One region of the Mycobacterium terrae genome, then DNA from elsewhere that is predicted to be linked to it. Evidence: riboswitches for the same ligand, from Rfam matches in the RefSeq annotation. Region 1 holds a riboswitch; the other holds the start of a gene.

Evidence for each region. Region 1 has a riboswitch for magnesium ahead of G6N23_RS10890 (PPE family protein). Riboswitches for the same ligand answer to the same signal wherever they lie in the genome.
Region 2: linked by a shared signal. The riboswitch ahead of G6N23_RS18160 (Rv1535 family protein) and the one ahead of G6N23_RS10890 (PPE family protein) in region 1 are both predicted to bind magnesium.

The regions. Positions count from the first base shown of each region.
Region 1 covers NZ_AP022564.1:2,252,420-2,258,077, forward strand. The annotation lists gene G6N23_RS10885 (MgtC/SapB family protein) at 1-355, opposite strand, end outside; gene G6N23_RS10890 (PPE family protein) at 377-1,591, opposite strand; M-box (ykoK) riboswitch at 2,033-2,219, opposite strand; gene G6N23_RS22585 (PPE family protein) at 2,346-3,683, opposite strand; gene G6N23_RS10900 (PPE family protein) at 3,689-4,996, opposite strand; gene G6N23_RS10905 (PPE family protein) at 5,009-5,658, opposite strand, start outside.
Region 2 covers NZ_AP022564.1:3,832,853-3,838,510, forward strand. The annotation lists partial or broken gene G6N23_RS18150 (HAD-IC family P-type ATPase) at 1-3,152, shown strand, start outside; gene G6N23_RS18155 (hypothetical protein) at 3,189-3,464, shown strand; gene G6N23_RS18160 (Rv1535 family protein) at 3,484-3,678, opposite strand; M-box (ykoK) riboswitch at 3,908-4,091, opposite strand; gene G6N23_RS18165 (MFS transporter) at 4,228-5,658, opposite strand, start outside.

The DNA of each region.
Region 1 (5,658 bases):
CGGTGCCGATCACCGCGAACAGCAGGTTTCCGGCCGCCGCCAGCACTCCGACGGCGGCCGAGCACCACAGGGTGGCCGCGGTGTTCAGGCCGCGGACGTTGAACCCCTCCCGCAGGATCACCCCGCCGCCGAGGAAACCCACCCCGGAGACCACATATGACGCGACCCGGGTGGAGCTGGTGTCGTTGGCTGCGACCCCGTACAGCACGAAAAGCGTGGCACCGGCGGCCACCAGGGCGTTGGTGCGCAGGCCCGCCATCCGCGCCCGCCACTGTCGTTCCAGCCCGATCAGTGCACCGCAGCCCAGCCCGACGGCCAGTCGCAGCGTGAACTCGGCGACGCTCAGCGTCTGCATGAGCTAACCCTGTCACACGCCCTAACCGGCGACCACCGGCCGAGCCATCACCGTGGGCTTGAAGCCGTAGCGCGGGGCCGCGAAACCGTAGTTGCGGCCCTGCCCGGCACCGGCCAACGGCACGCCGGGCATACCGGCCGCGCCGGCTTCGGGCGCGTGCGCGGCAACGGTCCAGCCGGTGGCGGCCACGGCGCTGCCCGGGGCTGCGGTCGCCGGGATGGACGCCGCCCACGATTGCGGTACCGACAGCGCTCCGACCGAGGACGCCTGACCCATCGCCGCAGAGGCGGTGCCGAGGCCGCCCAGCCCGTTGCCGAGCCCGCCGCCCAGTCCGGCGCCGAGCCCGTGCAGGCCCAGGTTCGGCAGCAGCATGTCCATCGGGTCGATCGCGCCCAGACCCAGCGGGTCGGCGGCGGCCAGCATGGCACCGCGGATGACCGCGATGTCTGCCCCGGCCTGCGTCACGCCTGCCAGGCCCATCGGGCTGAACGAGCTGCTCATCAGGTTGGTCATCGCGTTGCCCAGATCACCGGCGCTGATCCCCTCGCCTCCCGTGACCGGCGGCGTCGGCGGCTGCACCGGCGCGGCGAGAGTCTGCAACGTCTGCGGTGTGTTGGTAATCGCCTGGGACAGTGTGGATTGCGCGTTCGACGAGGCCGCGTTGCCGGCGGCCTGGGCGACTGCAGCCTGCTGGGCGCCCTGCGCCGACGGGTCGGCGACCTCGTGCGGCGGGCTGAACGGCGTCACCTTGGTGGCCGCCGCCGACGCGGCCGCGTAGCCGTACATCGCGGCGGCGTCCTGGGCCCACATCTGGCCGTAGTGCGCCTCGGTGGCCGCGATCGCCGCGGCGTTCTGGCCCAGGAAGTTGGTGGCCACCAACATCGCGAGCTGAGAGCGGTTGGCCACGATCAACGGCGGCGGCACCGTCATCGAGTACACCGCGTCGAAGGCTGCGGCGGCCGCCTTCGCCTGTGCCGCCGCCTGTTCCACCTGGGCGGCGGTGGTACCCATCCACGCGGCGTAGGGCGCGGCCGCGGCGGCCATCGCGCTGGAAGCCGGCCCCATCCAGGCCTCACTGACGAGTCCGTTGATGACCGACTGGTAGGCGGCCGCGGCCGAACCGAGCTCGGCGGCCATCTTGTCCCAGGCCCCGGCGGCGGCCATCATCGGCCCCGAGCCGGGACCGGTGTAGATACGAGCGGAGTTGATTTCCGGCGGGAATGCTCCGAAGTCCATGGCATTGCTCCTTTTTGATCGGTGGTTGTTGTCAGATCGCTGGGTGGTCTTGGCGGGTGTGCAGGCACGGTTGATATCCCGATGCGTGTGCGGCCGTACGTCAGACGGCGGGAAGGATCGGGTAGCCGGTCATGGCGACATGCCGGAGCTGGGCATGACGGGTGAATCGCTGTTCAGCGAAAGAGCCGAACTGTCAAGCGATTTCAGGGCATGTCGAATACCGGCGCGTTCCGCGAACGGAAGTCACGCCAGTCGATGAGTTCAGCGCCGGTGTGAATCAGTTGGTGAAAGCAGTACCGAGAGCGAAAGAGACGACCATCGATCTCGGATAGGAACTATCACTCGGACTCAATGTCGCTCTCACCTCCTCTCGGCCTGGGCACGCGCGGGTGCCTGCACTTATGCACGAAGAGGTGAATGCGCCCGGCAACACAACCGGACTCCGCACCCCTCTCGTCAGAGCTTCGGCACTGCACGGCGTGTCCTGACCTGCGCAATCAATGCGGGCCCGGAAGCCACTTGGGCTCAACCCTTAATCCGGGAGGAGCTGTCCTGACCCGGGGCGTCTTTCGACGTTCGGGGTCAGTGGCCTGTATCCGTGCAGACGCCTCACCTAACGAGGTGCTTGCCTCACCATAGTGCACCAGGTGACCGGCAGGGTCAATCGGGCGCGGCGCGTCGCCGACCACTTCGCGGCCCCCGGGCCGAACGGGAACCGAAAGGGCTTGCCGTCGAAGCAGAATTAGCGCCGGCGTCAGCCGGGCTGCCGGTCGGGACCGGTGGTGTTCTGGCCGTCGGGTTTGACGTGTACGGCGTGCACACCGGGTTGCTCGGCGAGTTCCTCCAGCAGGCTGTCGAGGCGGCTGGGGTCGACGTGCCAGTGCTGCACGTCGGTGGTGCCGGCCAACTCGGTGACCAGGCGTTCCAGCCGGCTCTGCGCATGGCCGTTCATCGCCGCGGCGGGACGACTCCGTGGCGCGGCGCCGGTGAGCGCCCGGGCCGCCAGGCTCGCCATGGCCAGGTCGCCGAACACCCCGGTGGGGATCTCAGCGGCCGGCGCCGCCGCCGGCCCGGCACCCGGCAACGCGGTGGCAGCCGCCTTGGCCACCGGCGCGGTCGTCACCCAGTTCGGCGGGACACTGAGCCTGCCGATCGTGCCCGCGTCGCCCGCGCCGGCCGAAATCGGCGCGGAACCGGGCGGCACGGGTACTTCGGCGGCCAGCATCGTTGCGCCGGAACCGAATCCGGCCCTGCCACCGGTGGCCGCGGCGATGTCGAGGTCGATGGTGAGGTTGCGGGCGTACTGGAGCAGGCCGTAAAGGACGGTCTTGATCGCGTCGTTGAACGGCACGATGCTCTTGGCCACCAGTTCCACATAGGAGACGACCTGCGTCAACGACAGCGCCGCAGCGGTCTGCGCCGGTTGCGCCGAAGCCGCCGCAACCCCCGCCGCCGGACCAAGCCCGTTCAGTAACTGCGGTATGGCGGCGATCAACTGCGACAGCTGGTCGTGTCCACTGGCAGCGGCCGCGGCGACCGCTGCCGCCTGTCCGCCCAGCCCTGCGGAATCGGTGGTCACCGGCGGCTCGGTGAAGGGGGTCAGTGTGGTCGCGGCCGCCGACTGGGCCGCGTAGCCGTACATCGCGACCGCGTCCTGCACCCACAGCGCGGCGTACTCGGCGTCGAGCGCCGCGATCGCCGCGCTGTTCTGCCCGAGCACGTTCGTCGCGACGAGCGTGGCCTGCGCGCTGCGGTTCGTGGCGATCACCGGCGGCGGCACAACGGCGGCGTAGGCCTGGTCGAAGGCGGCTCCGGCCGCGATGGCACGAGCGGCGGTCTGTTCGGCCAGCGCCGCGGTGGCGGTGAGCCAGGCCACGTACGGCATCACGGCGGCGGCCATCGACTCCGAGGCCGGTCCCAGCCATCCCTCGTCGGTCAAACCCGTCAGCACCGACTGGTAAGCGCCGGCGGCCGAACCGGTTTCGCTGGCCAGCCGCGCCCACGTCGTCGCGGCCGCCAGTATCGGCCCGGATCCCGGGCCGGCGTACATCCGCCCGGAATTCACCTCCGGCGGCAGCGCAGCGAAATCCATGGCGATCACTCCTGACCCGGCTGCGGTCCGCCGCATGAACCCGGCGGAGCCTGTTCATCGCTGTCGAAGTAGACCTCGTGGACACCGGGTTGGCCCGCCACCTCACCCAGCAGGCTCTTGAGTTCACCGGGCTCAACATGCCAGTGCCTTACCTCGCTGGTGCCGGTGAGCCGGCCGGCGATCCGCTCGCTGTGCGGCTCCGCCCGGTCGCCCCGTTTTCGGCGGCCCGCCCCTCCGGCGGCCAAGCCGGCCGCCGCAACGCCCGCGCCGTGTCCTGCGGGTGCGGCCGACGCTGCCGCGGTCGCAGGGGTCGCGGTCTCGGGTACCGACTCGGCCCAGCCCGGCGGGACCGCGAGCTTACCGACCACGCCCGCGTTCCCGGCACTGGCGGCCACCGGCGGCCTGGCGCCTTGGGCCAGAGTCGTCGATTCAACACCACCCAATGCCCGTGCACCGGACCCGAACCCGGCCCTCCCGCCGGTGGCCTGGGAGATGTCGAGATCGGTGTTGAGGTTGCGCGCATACTGGCCCATGCCGTAAAGCACCGAGATGTTGGTGTCGTTGGCGGGCAGCACCGTGCGTGCCAACGTCTCGATGTAGGAGGCCGCCTGCGCCGCCGGGTCGGTGCTCTGCGCGGAGGCCAGCGCACCGATCGGCGAGCCCTGCGCGCCCCCGGAGCCGGAGAGCCCGCGCAGTGTCTGCGGTATGGCGCTGAGCAGTTGGGACAGCTGGTTCTGGGTACCGCCCGCGGCGGCCTGGGTGTCTGTGGCGCCCTGTCCGGCCGGCCCGTCGGTCACCGGGGGCGGCGCGGTGAACGGTTGCACCGCCGTCGCGGCTGCCGCGCGGGCCGCGTAGCCGTACATCGCCATCGCGTCCTGTGACCACATGAGGTGATACTCGGCCTCGGTCGCCGCGATCGCTGTCGTGTTCTGGCCGACCACATTGGCAGCGACCAGCCCTGCCAACTGGCTGCGATTGGCGGCGATGGCCGCGGGCGGCACCGTCGCGGCGAATGCCTGCTCGAAATCGCTCACCGCCAGCATCATCCGGTTCGCGGTGTGTTCCGCTGCTGCCGCGGTCGCGCCGAGCCAGTTCGCGTACGGCGTCGCCGCGGCCGCCATCGACTGCGATGCCGGACCGAACCAGCTCTGTCCGATGAGTTCGGCGATCACGGTCTGATAGGACGAGGCCACCGCGTTGAGCTCTGCGCCCAGTCCCCGCCATGCGCCGGCCGCGGCCAGCATCGGACCGGTACCGGGTCCGGCGTACATGCGCGCGGAGTTCAGCTCCGGTGGCAGCGCTCCGAAGTCCATGCCGAACACGGCTCAGTCCTCCGCCGACGGCGGGATCACGATGATGGTCGCCTTGCTCGGTTTGGTGGGCTTGCTGGCCGCCGCCAGGCCGGTGGCCCCGCCGACCCCGCGTCCGGCGGCCCCCCCGGTGACACTCATGGCGCGTCCGGCCAGACTGCCCAGAGCCAGGTCCCGGGCCAGCCCGGTTTCGCTCTCTGAGGCGACCGCCGCGACGGCTTCCGGTCCGGCCTCCGGGAAGACCGCGGCGACGGCCTTGGCGGTCGGGGTCTGGGCGATCCAGCCTTGCGGCACCGACAGTCGCCCGATCGACCCGCCGTTGCCCAATCCGGCCGACACCACCGGGGCGCCGGCCAATCGGGTTCCTGCCAACGCTCCGGCCGGAAACGCCTTCGGTTCCTCAAGCCACGGCTTGGGTCCCGTCGCCCGGTTGACCGCAGAGACGACGTTCGCCCCGTTCATCGGCAGCAGCACGCACTGGATCGCCAGCAGGTACGGGATGCCGCCGATGCCGAACAGCGAGATCGGCGACAGCGGGCCGGCCAGGAAATCGAGGATCGCCGTCGGGTCCGCCTGGGCCGCCCCCGACACCGCCATGCTCTGCAGCGCCTGCGGCACCATCGAGATCAGCTGGGTCAGCGACGACTGGGTCTGGGCACCGGCTG
Region 2 (5,658 bases), 1.6 Mb from region 1:
GAAGCAAGGCACGCCGACGTCGAAGTGGTCTCGGTCGAGACCGAGGCGCTCGGCGAGCTGCGGCCGATCTTCGATGACATCCGTCCGCTGGACGGGGCCTCGGTCGATGAGGCGCTGACCGCCGCGGTGATCGCCTACCAAGCCGACGGTCACGACGTCGCCGTGCTGTCGACGGCCGCCGTCGGGGCACTTGCGGCCGCCGACGTGGCGCTGGGCGTCCTGCCGGAGCAGGGCTGCCCGCCGTGGTGCTCGGATGTGTTGCTGACCGATCTGGCCGCGGCGTGGCGAGTGCTGCACGCACTGCCGGCGGCCCGCTCCGCCAGCCGGCGCGGCGTGGAGATCGCCACCGGCGCTTCGACGTTGGGTGCGTTGCTGATGCTGCCCGGGGTGCGTGGCCGCGGGCCCGGCCCGGTGACCACCGGCGCGGCGGCCGGCGCCCTGTCCGGCTACTGGCTGGCCCGGCGTGCCGTGGACGCAGCGGCGCCTCGGCCCGCGGCGGTGCACGAGTGGCACGCCATGTCGGTCGACCAGGTCCGCGCGGTGCTTCCGCCACCCGACCTGGAGATCCCCGCCGAGGCCCACCACGCTCCCGCGGCGGCGGCCGCGCTGGCAGCAGTCGAGTTGGCCCGCCGCGGCGCGCAGCGCACCGCCCCACCCCGCTTGTTCTGGCAGTTCGCCCAGGCCGTGCGCAGTGAACTGTCCGACCCGATCACACCGGTGCTGGCCCTGGGGGCCGCGGCCAGCGCAGTGCTGGGCTCACCGGTCGACGCGATGCTGGTCGGTTCGGTGGTGAGCGGCAACGCGATGCTGGCCGCCGCGCAGCGGCTGGTGGCCGAGCGTCGGCTCAATGTGCTGCTGAACGAACAGGTCCCGCCGGCACGCAAGGTGCTTCCCGACGGCAGCCACCGCGAGGTCGACGCCGAGGAGCTGCGCCCCGGCGATGTGATCGAGGTGCAGCCGCACGAGGTGGTGCCCGCCGACGGACGCCTGATCGAGGCGATCGACCTGGAAGTCGACGAGTCGTCGTTGACCGGTGAGTCGTTGACGGTGGTCAAACAGGTCGAGGCCACCCCGGGCGCGGAGCTGGCCGACCGGGAGTGCATGGTCTACGCCGGCACCACCGTGGTGACCGGAACCGCGGTGGTGCTGGTGACCGCGACCGGCGGCGACACCCACGGACGCCGGGCCGCCGACCTGGTGGCCGGCGATCAGTCCGAGATCGGGTTGCAGCACCAGCTGAGCCTGCTCACCAGCAAGGCATGGCGGATAAGCCTGGCCGGCGGTGCGCTGGTGACCGGGCTCGGTATGGCGCGCCGGATCGGGTTGCGTCAGGCGGTGGCCAGCGGCATCGCGGTGAGCGTGGCCGCGATCCCCGAGGGGCTGCCGCTGGTGGCCACCCTGTCACAGCAGGCGTCGGCTCGCAGACTGACCAAAGCCGGTGTACTGGTGCGGGTTCCGCGTTCGGTCGAGGCTCTGGGCCGGGTCGACGTGGTCTGCTTCGACAAGACCGGAACACTGAGCAAGAACCGGCTCCGAGTGACTCAGGTGCATCCGGCGGAGGGGTTCACCGACGACGACGTGCTGCGCTACGCGGCGACCGCGGCCCCGGCGTCCAACGGCAACCGCCAGACGCACGCCACCGACACCGCCATCATCGAGGGCGCCTCCAGGGCAGGGGTCGCAGGCGCACCCAATGGTCTCGCCGCGCACCTGCCGTTCCGTTCCGGGCGCCAGTTCTCGGCCTCGGTGCTCGGAACCGAACTCACCCTCAAGGGCGCCCCGGAGGTGGTGCTGGCGTGCACCGGCGCGGGCCCGGCCGTCAAGCAGGCGGTGGCGGCGCTGGCCGCCAACGGCTTGCGGGTGATCGCGGTCGCCCGCCGTGACCTGACCCCCGAACAGGTGGCATCGCTCGGTGACGATCCCGAACCCGACGAGATCTCCGAGTTCTGCAACGAGGGCCTGACATTCGTCGGCCTGCTGGGCCTGTCCGACACTCCGCGCGACGAGGCCGCCGACCTGCTCGCCGACTTGGACCGCCGCCGCATCCCGGTGCGGCTCATCACCGGCGACCACCCGCTGACGGCCACCGCGATCGCCCGGGAGCTGGGCCTGGAGGTCACCAACGATCAGGTGATCAGCGGCGCGGAGTGGGATGCGTTGTCGCGCAAGGGCCAGGAGCGTGCGGTGGCCGAGCGGGTGCTGTTCGCCCGGATGTCACCGGAGAACAAGGTGCAGATCGTGCAGACCCTGGAACGCACCGGCAAGGTGTCGGCGATGGTCGGCGACGGCGCCAACGACGCCGCGGCCATCCGGGCCGCCACCGTGGGGATCGCGGTGGTCGCACACGGCAGCGACGCGGCCAGCACCGCCGCCGACGTGGTGCTGCTCGACGGGCGGATCCATACCCTGCTCGACGCCTTGGACGAGGGCCGCGAGCTGTGGCAGCGGGTGCAGGCGGCGGTGGCGGTGCTGTTGGGCGGCAACGCCGGCGAGGTGGCGTTCGCGATCATCGGCAGCGCACTCACCGGGCGCTCACCGCTGAACGCCCGCCAGCTGCTGCTGGTGAACATGCTGACCGACGCGCTGCCGGCCACCGCGCTGGCGGTCAGTTCGCTCAACGAGGCAGCTACCAACGGCGGGCACGGCCCCGACGAGCGCGCGCTGTGGCGCACGGTGGCCGTCCGCGGGGTGACGACCGCATCGGCCGCGGTGGGCGCCTGGGCGCTGGCATCGGTGACCGGCCGTCAACAGCGTGCCTCCACAGTGGCATTGGTGTCGCTGGTCGCCACCCAGCTGGGCCAGACCCTGCTCGACTCGCACGACCCGCTGGTGGTGGCGACCGCCGTCGGCTCGCTTGGCGCGATGGGAACGCTGATCACCATTCCCGGCGTCAGTCAGCTGCTGGGCTGCACGCCGCTGGGCCCGCTGGGCTGGGCCCAGGCGCTGGGTACGGCGGCGGTGGCCACCGTCGGTGCCGCCGTGGTGCCCAGGCTGCTGTCCGGTGTGCAGGACGCCGCGGACAAGCCCACCCAGTTCATGGTCCCGGGCCCGCGCCGGCCCGACGGCACCCCGATGGCCGACGGCCACCCCACGCCGCACCTGCGGCTTGTGCACAATGGGGACACCGGCTCTCGTCGCGGAACGGCCGCGGCCCGATCATCCGGCGACCCGTCGCCACCAGGAGGCTCATGATGGCGGACAAGCCGCGGCGCACCACCTCTCAGCGGGAAGCGGTGGCCCACATCCGCGACGCCGAGGGTTTCGCCGTCGAGTTACCCCTGGTGGGCAAGGTGACGGTGCCGCGTCCCGAGCAGCTGGCCTACTACGGGGGGCTGGCGCTGCTGGCGGCGTTCGAGATCATCGACTGGCCGGTCGCCGTTGCGGTGGCTGCCGGCCACATTCTGGCCAACAACCACCGCAGCGAGGTACTCGAGCAACTCGGCGAGGCCCTAGAAGACGTCTAGCAGACGTCGGGCCGCCTCCTCAGTTGTCGACGCTGAGCACCCCGACCCGCCACAGGAGTGCATACATCTGGTGCAGGGGACCGCTGAGCAGCCGGGTGGTCATGTCGACGACGGGGTCCGAGGCAGGCGCGCCCCGTCGGGGGTCCTGCTTCTTCGCCGTGCTGGCGGCACGCGGGGCCGGCGCCGGGATGTCGGTGTAAGCGATTGCAACCATGATGGCCTCCTAGTCGCGTAACGGCGCTACGCGCCCAGCGGGGAGTCCAGGGGTATGGCTCAGCTGGAGGCAGTGCGCGACCGTTCGGATGGGGACGGAACTGACGTCAGATATCGGCTCGGACTATCGCCGGAACTCATTCGTCCCTCACCTCCTCTCGGTCGCGGGCACGCGTGAGCGTGCCGGTTTCACCGCATGCTTCGGAGGCAGCTCCGACGACTGTCGGAAGACCGCACCCCTCTCGTCAGAGCTTCGGCACTGCACGGCGTGTCCTGCCCGCGTTACTGACGCGGTAGGAAGCCACTTGGGCTCAACCCTTAAGCCGGGAGGAGCTGTCCTGACCCGGGGCGTCTTTCGACGTTCGGGGTCAGTGGCCTGTATCCGTGCAGACGCCTCACCTAACGAGGTGCTTGCGTGCTCCATAGTGCATGACGGGCAGGCCGCGGTCAACTCCGCGCTTTCCGGGCGTGTCGGGGGCACCTGACGTGCCCGAATGCCCCGACTCGGGGATCCGAGGCGTTGTCACACCAGTCACTTGGGTAACAGCAATCAGCCCTGGCGGTCGCTGTCGGACAGGCGTACCGGCTCACCGGCGTAGCGCCCCGGCGACACCCAGGAGGTCAGCGCGCCGAGCACCATCATCACCGCGGCGGCGGCGAACACCACCGCCAACCCGGTGTGGAACGGCCCGGAGATCAGCTGCGGAAAGAAGGTGTGTCCGGTCAGCGCCTGAGCATCGACCCCGGGCTGGTGCAGTGCTCCGGAGGGCGCCAGCAGTTCGGCGATCGGGTTGTAGCCCAGGAACGCCGCGAACAAGCTGCCCACCGGCGGCGTCCCGGCCACCTGATCGGCCACCGCGGCCGACACCCCCTGCTCCTGCAGCCCGGTGCCCATCGCGGCCGGCAGGGTGTTGGCCAGGCCGATCACCATCAGCGAGAAGAAGACGCCGATCGACAGCGAGGTGCCGGCGTTGAAGAAGGTGGCTCGCACGCCCGACGCCGCCCCGCGCTGGTCGGCCGGAACGCTCGACATGACCACGGCGCTGTTGGGCGCGGTGAAGATCCCGCCGCCCAGCCCGTTGAGGAACACCAGCGCCGCGAACACCCGGTAGTCGAAATCGACCGGGAGCAGCACCAGCGCGACGAACGTCGCGGCCATCAGTGCCATGCCGCCGACAGCGAACGGCCGGGCGCCGTGCCGGTCCGACAACGATCCGGCCACCGGCCCGGCCAGCAGAAAGCCGGCCGTCATCGGCAGCAGGTAGATCCCCGACCACAGTGGGGTGGATTCGAAGCTGTACCCGTGCAACGGCAACCAGATGCCCTGTAGCCAGATGATCAGCATGAACTGCAGGCCGCCACGCCCGATCGCCGACATCAGGCCCGCCACGTTGGCCATGCCGAACGCCGGGATCAGGAACAGCCGCACATCGAGCAGCGGCGCGGCCACCCGCAGTTCGATGACACAGAAGAGCACGAGCAGCGCCACCCCGAGAGCCAGCGAGCCCAGCACCGCCGGGCTGGCCCAGCTGGTCGGCGAATTGCCGTGCGGCTGAATGCTGTAGGTGATCGCGGTCAGCAGCAAGGTCAGGCCCAGCGCCAGTGTCACGGTGCCGGCCCAGTCCAGCTTGGCCGGTGCCCGCTCACCGAGTTCGTGTAGTGAGCGCACCGACCAGAGGGTGCCCAGCACCCCGATCGGCACCCCCACCCAGAACACCGCCCGCCAATCCCATTCCGAGAGCAACCCGCCGATCAGCAGGCCGACGAAGGACCCCGCGACCGCCGCCACCTGGTTGACGCCCAACGCCATGCCGCGCTGATTGGCCGGGAAGGCATCGGTGAGGATCGCCGACGACGAGGCGAACAGCATCGCCCCGCCGACCCCTTGCACCACGCGCCAGGCGATCAGCCATTGGGCGCCGGCGGCGTGGTCGAACGGGTCGATCGACAGCGCGATCGCCGCGATCGTGAACACCACGAA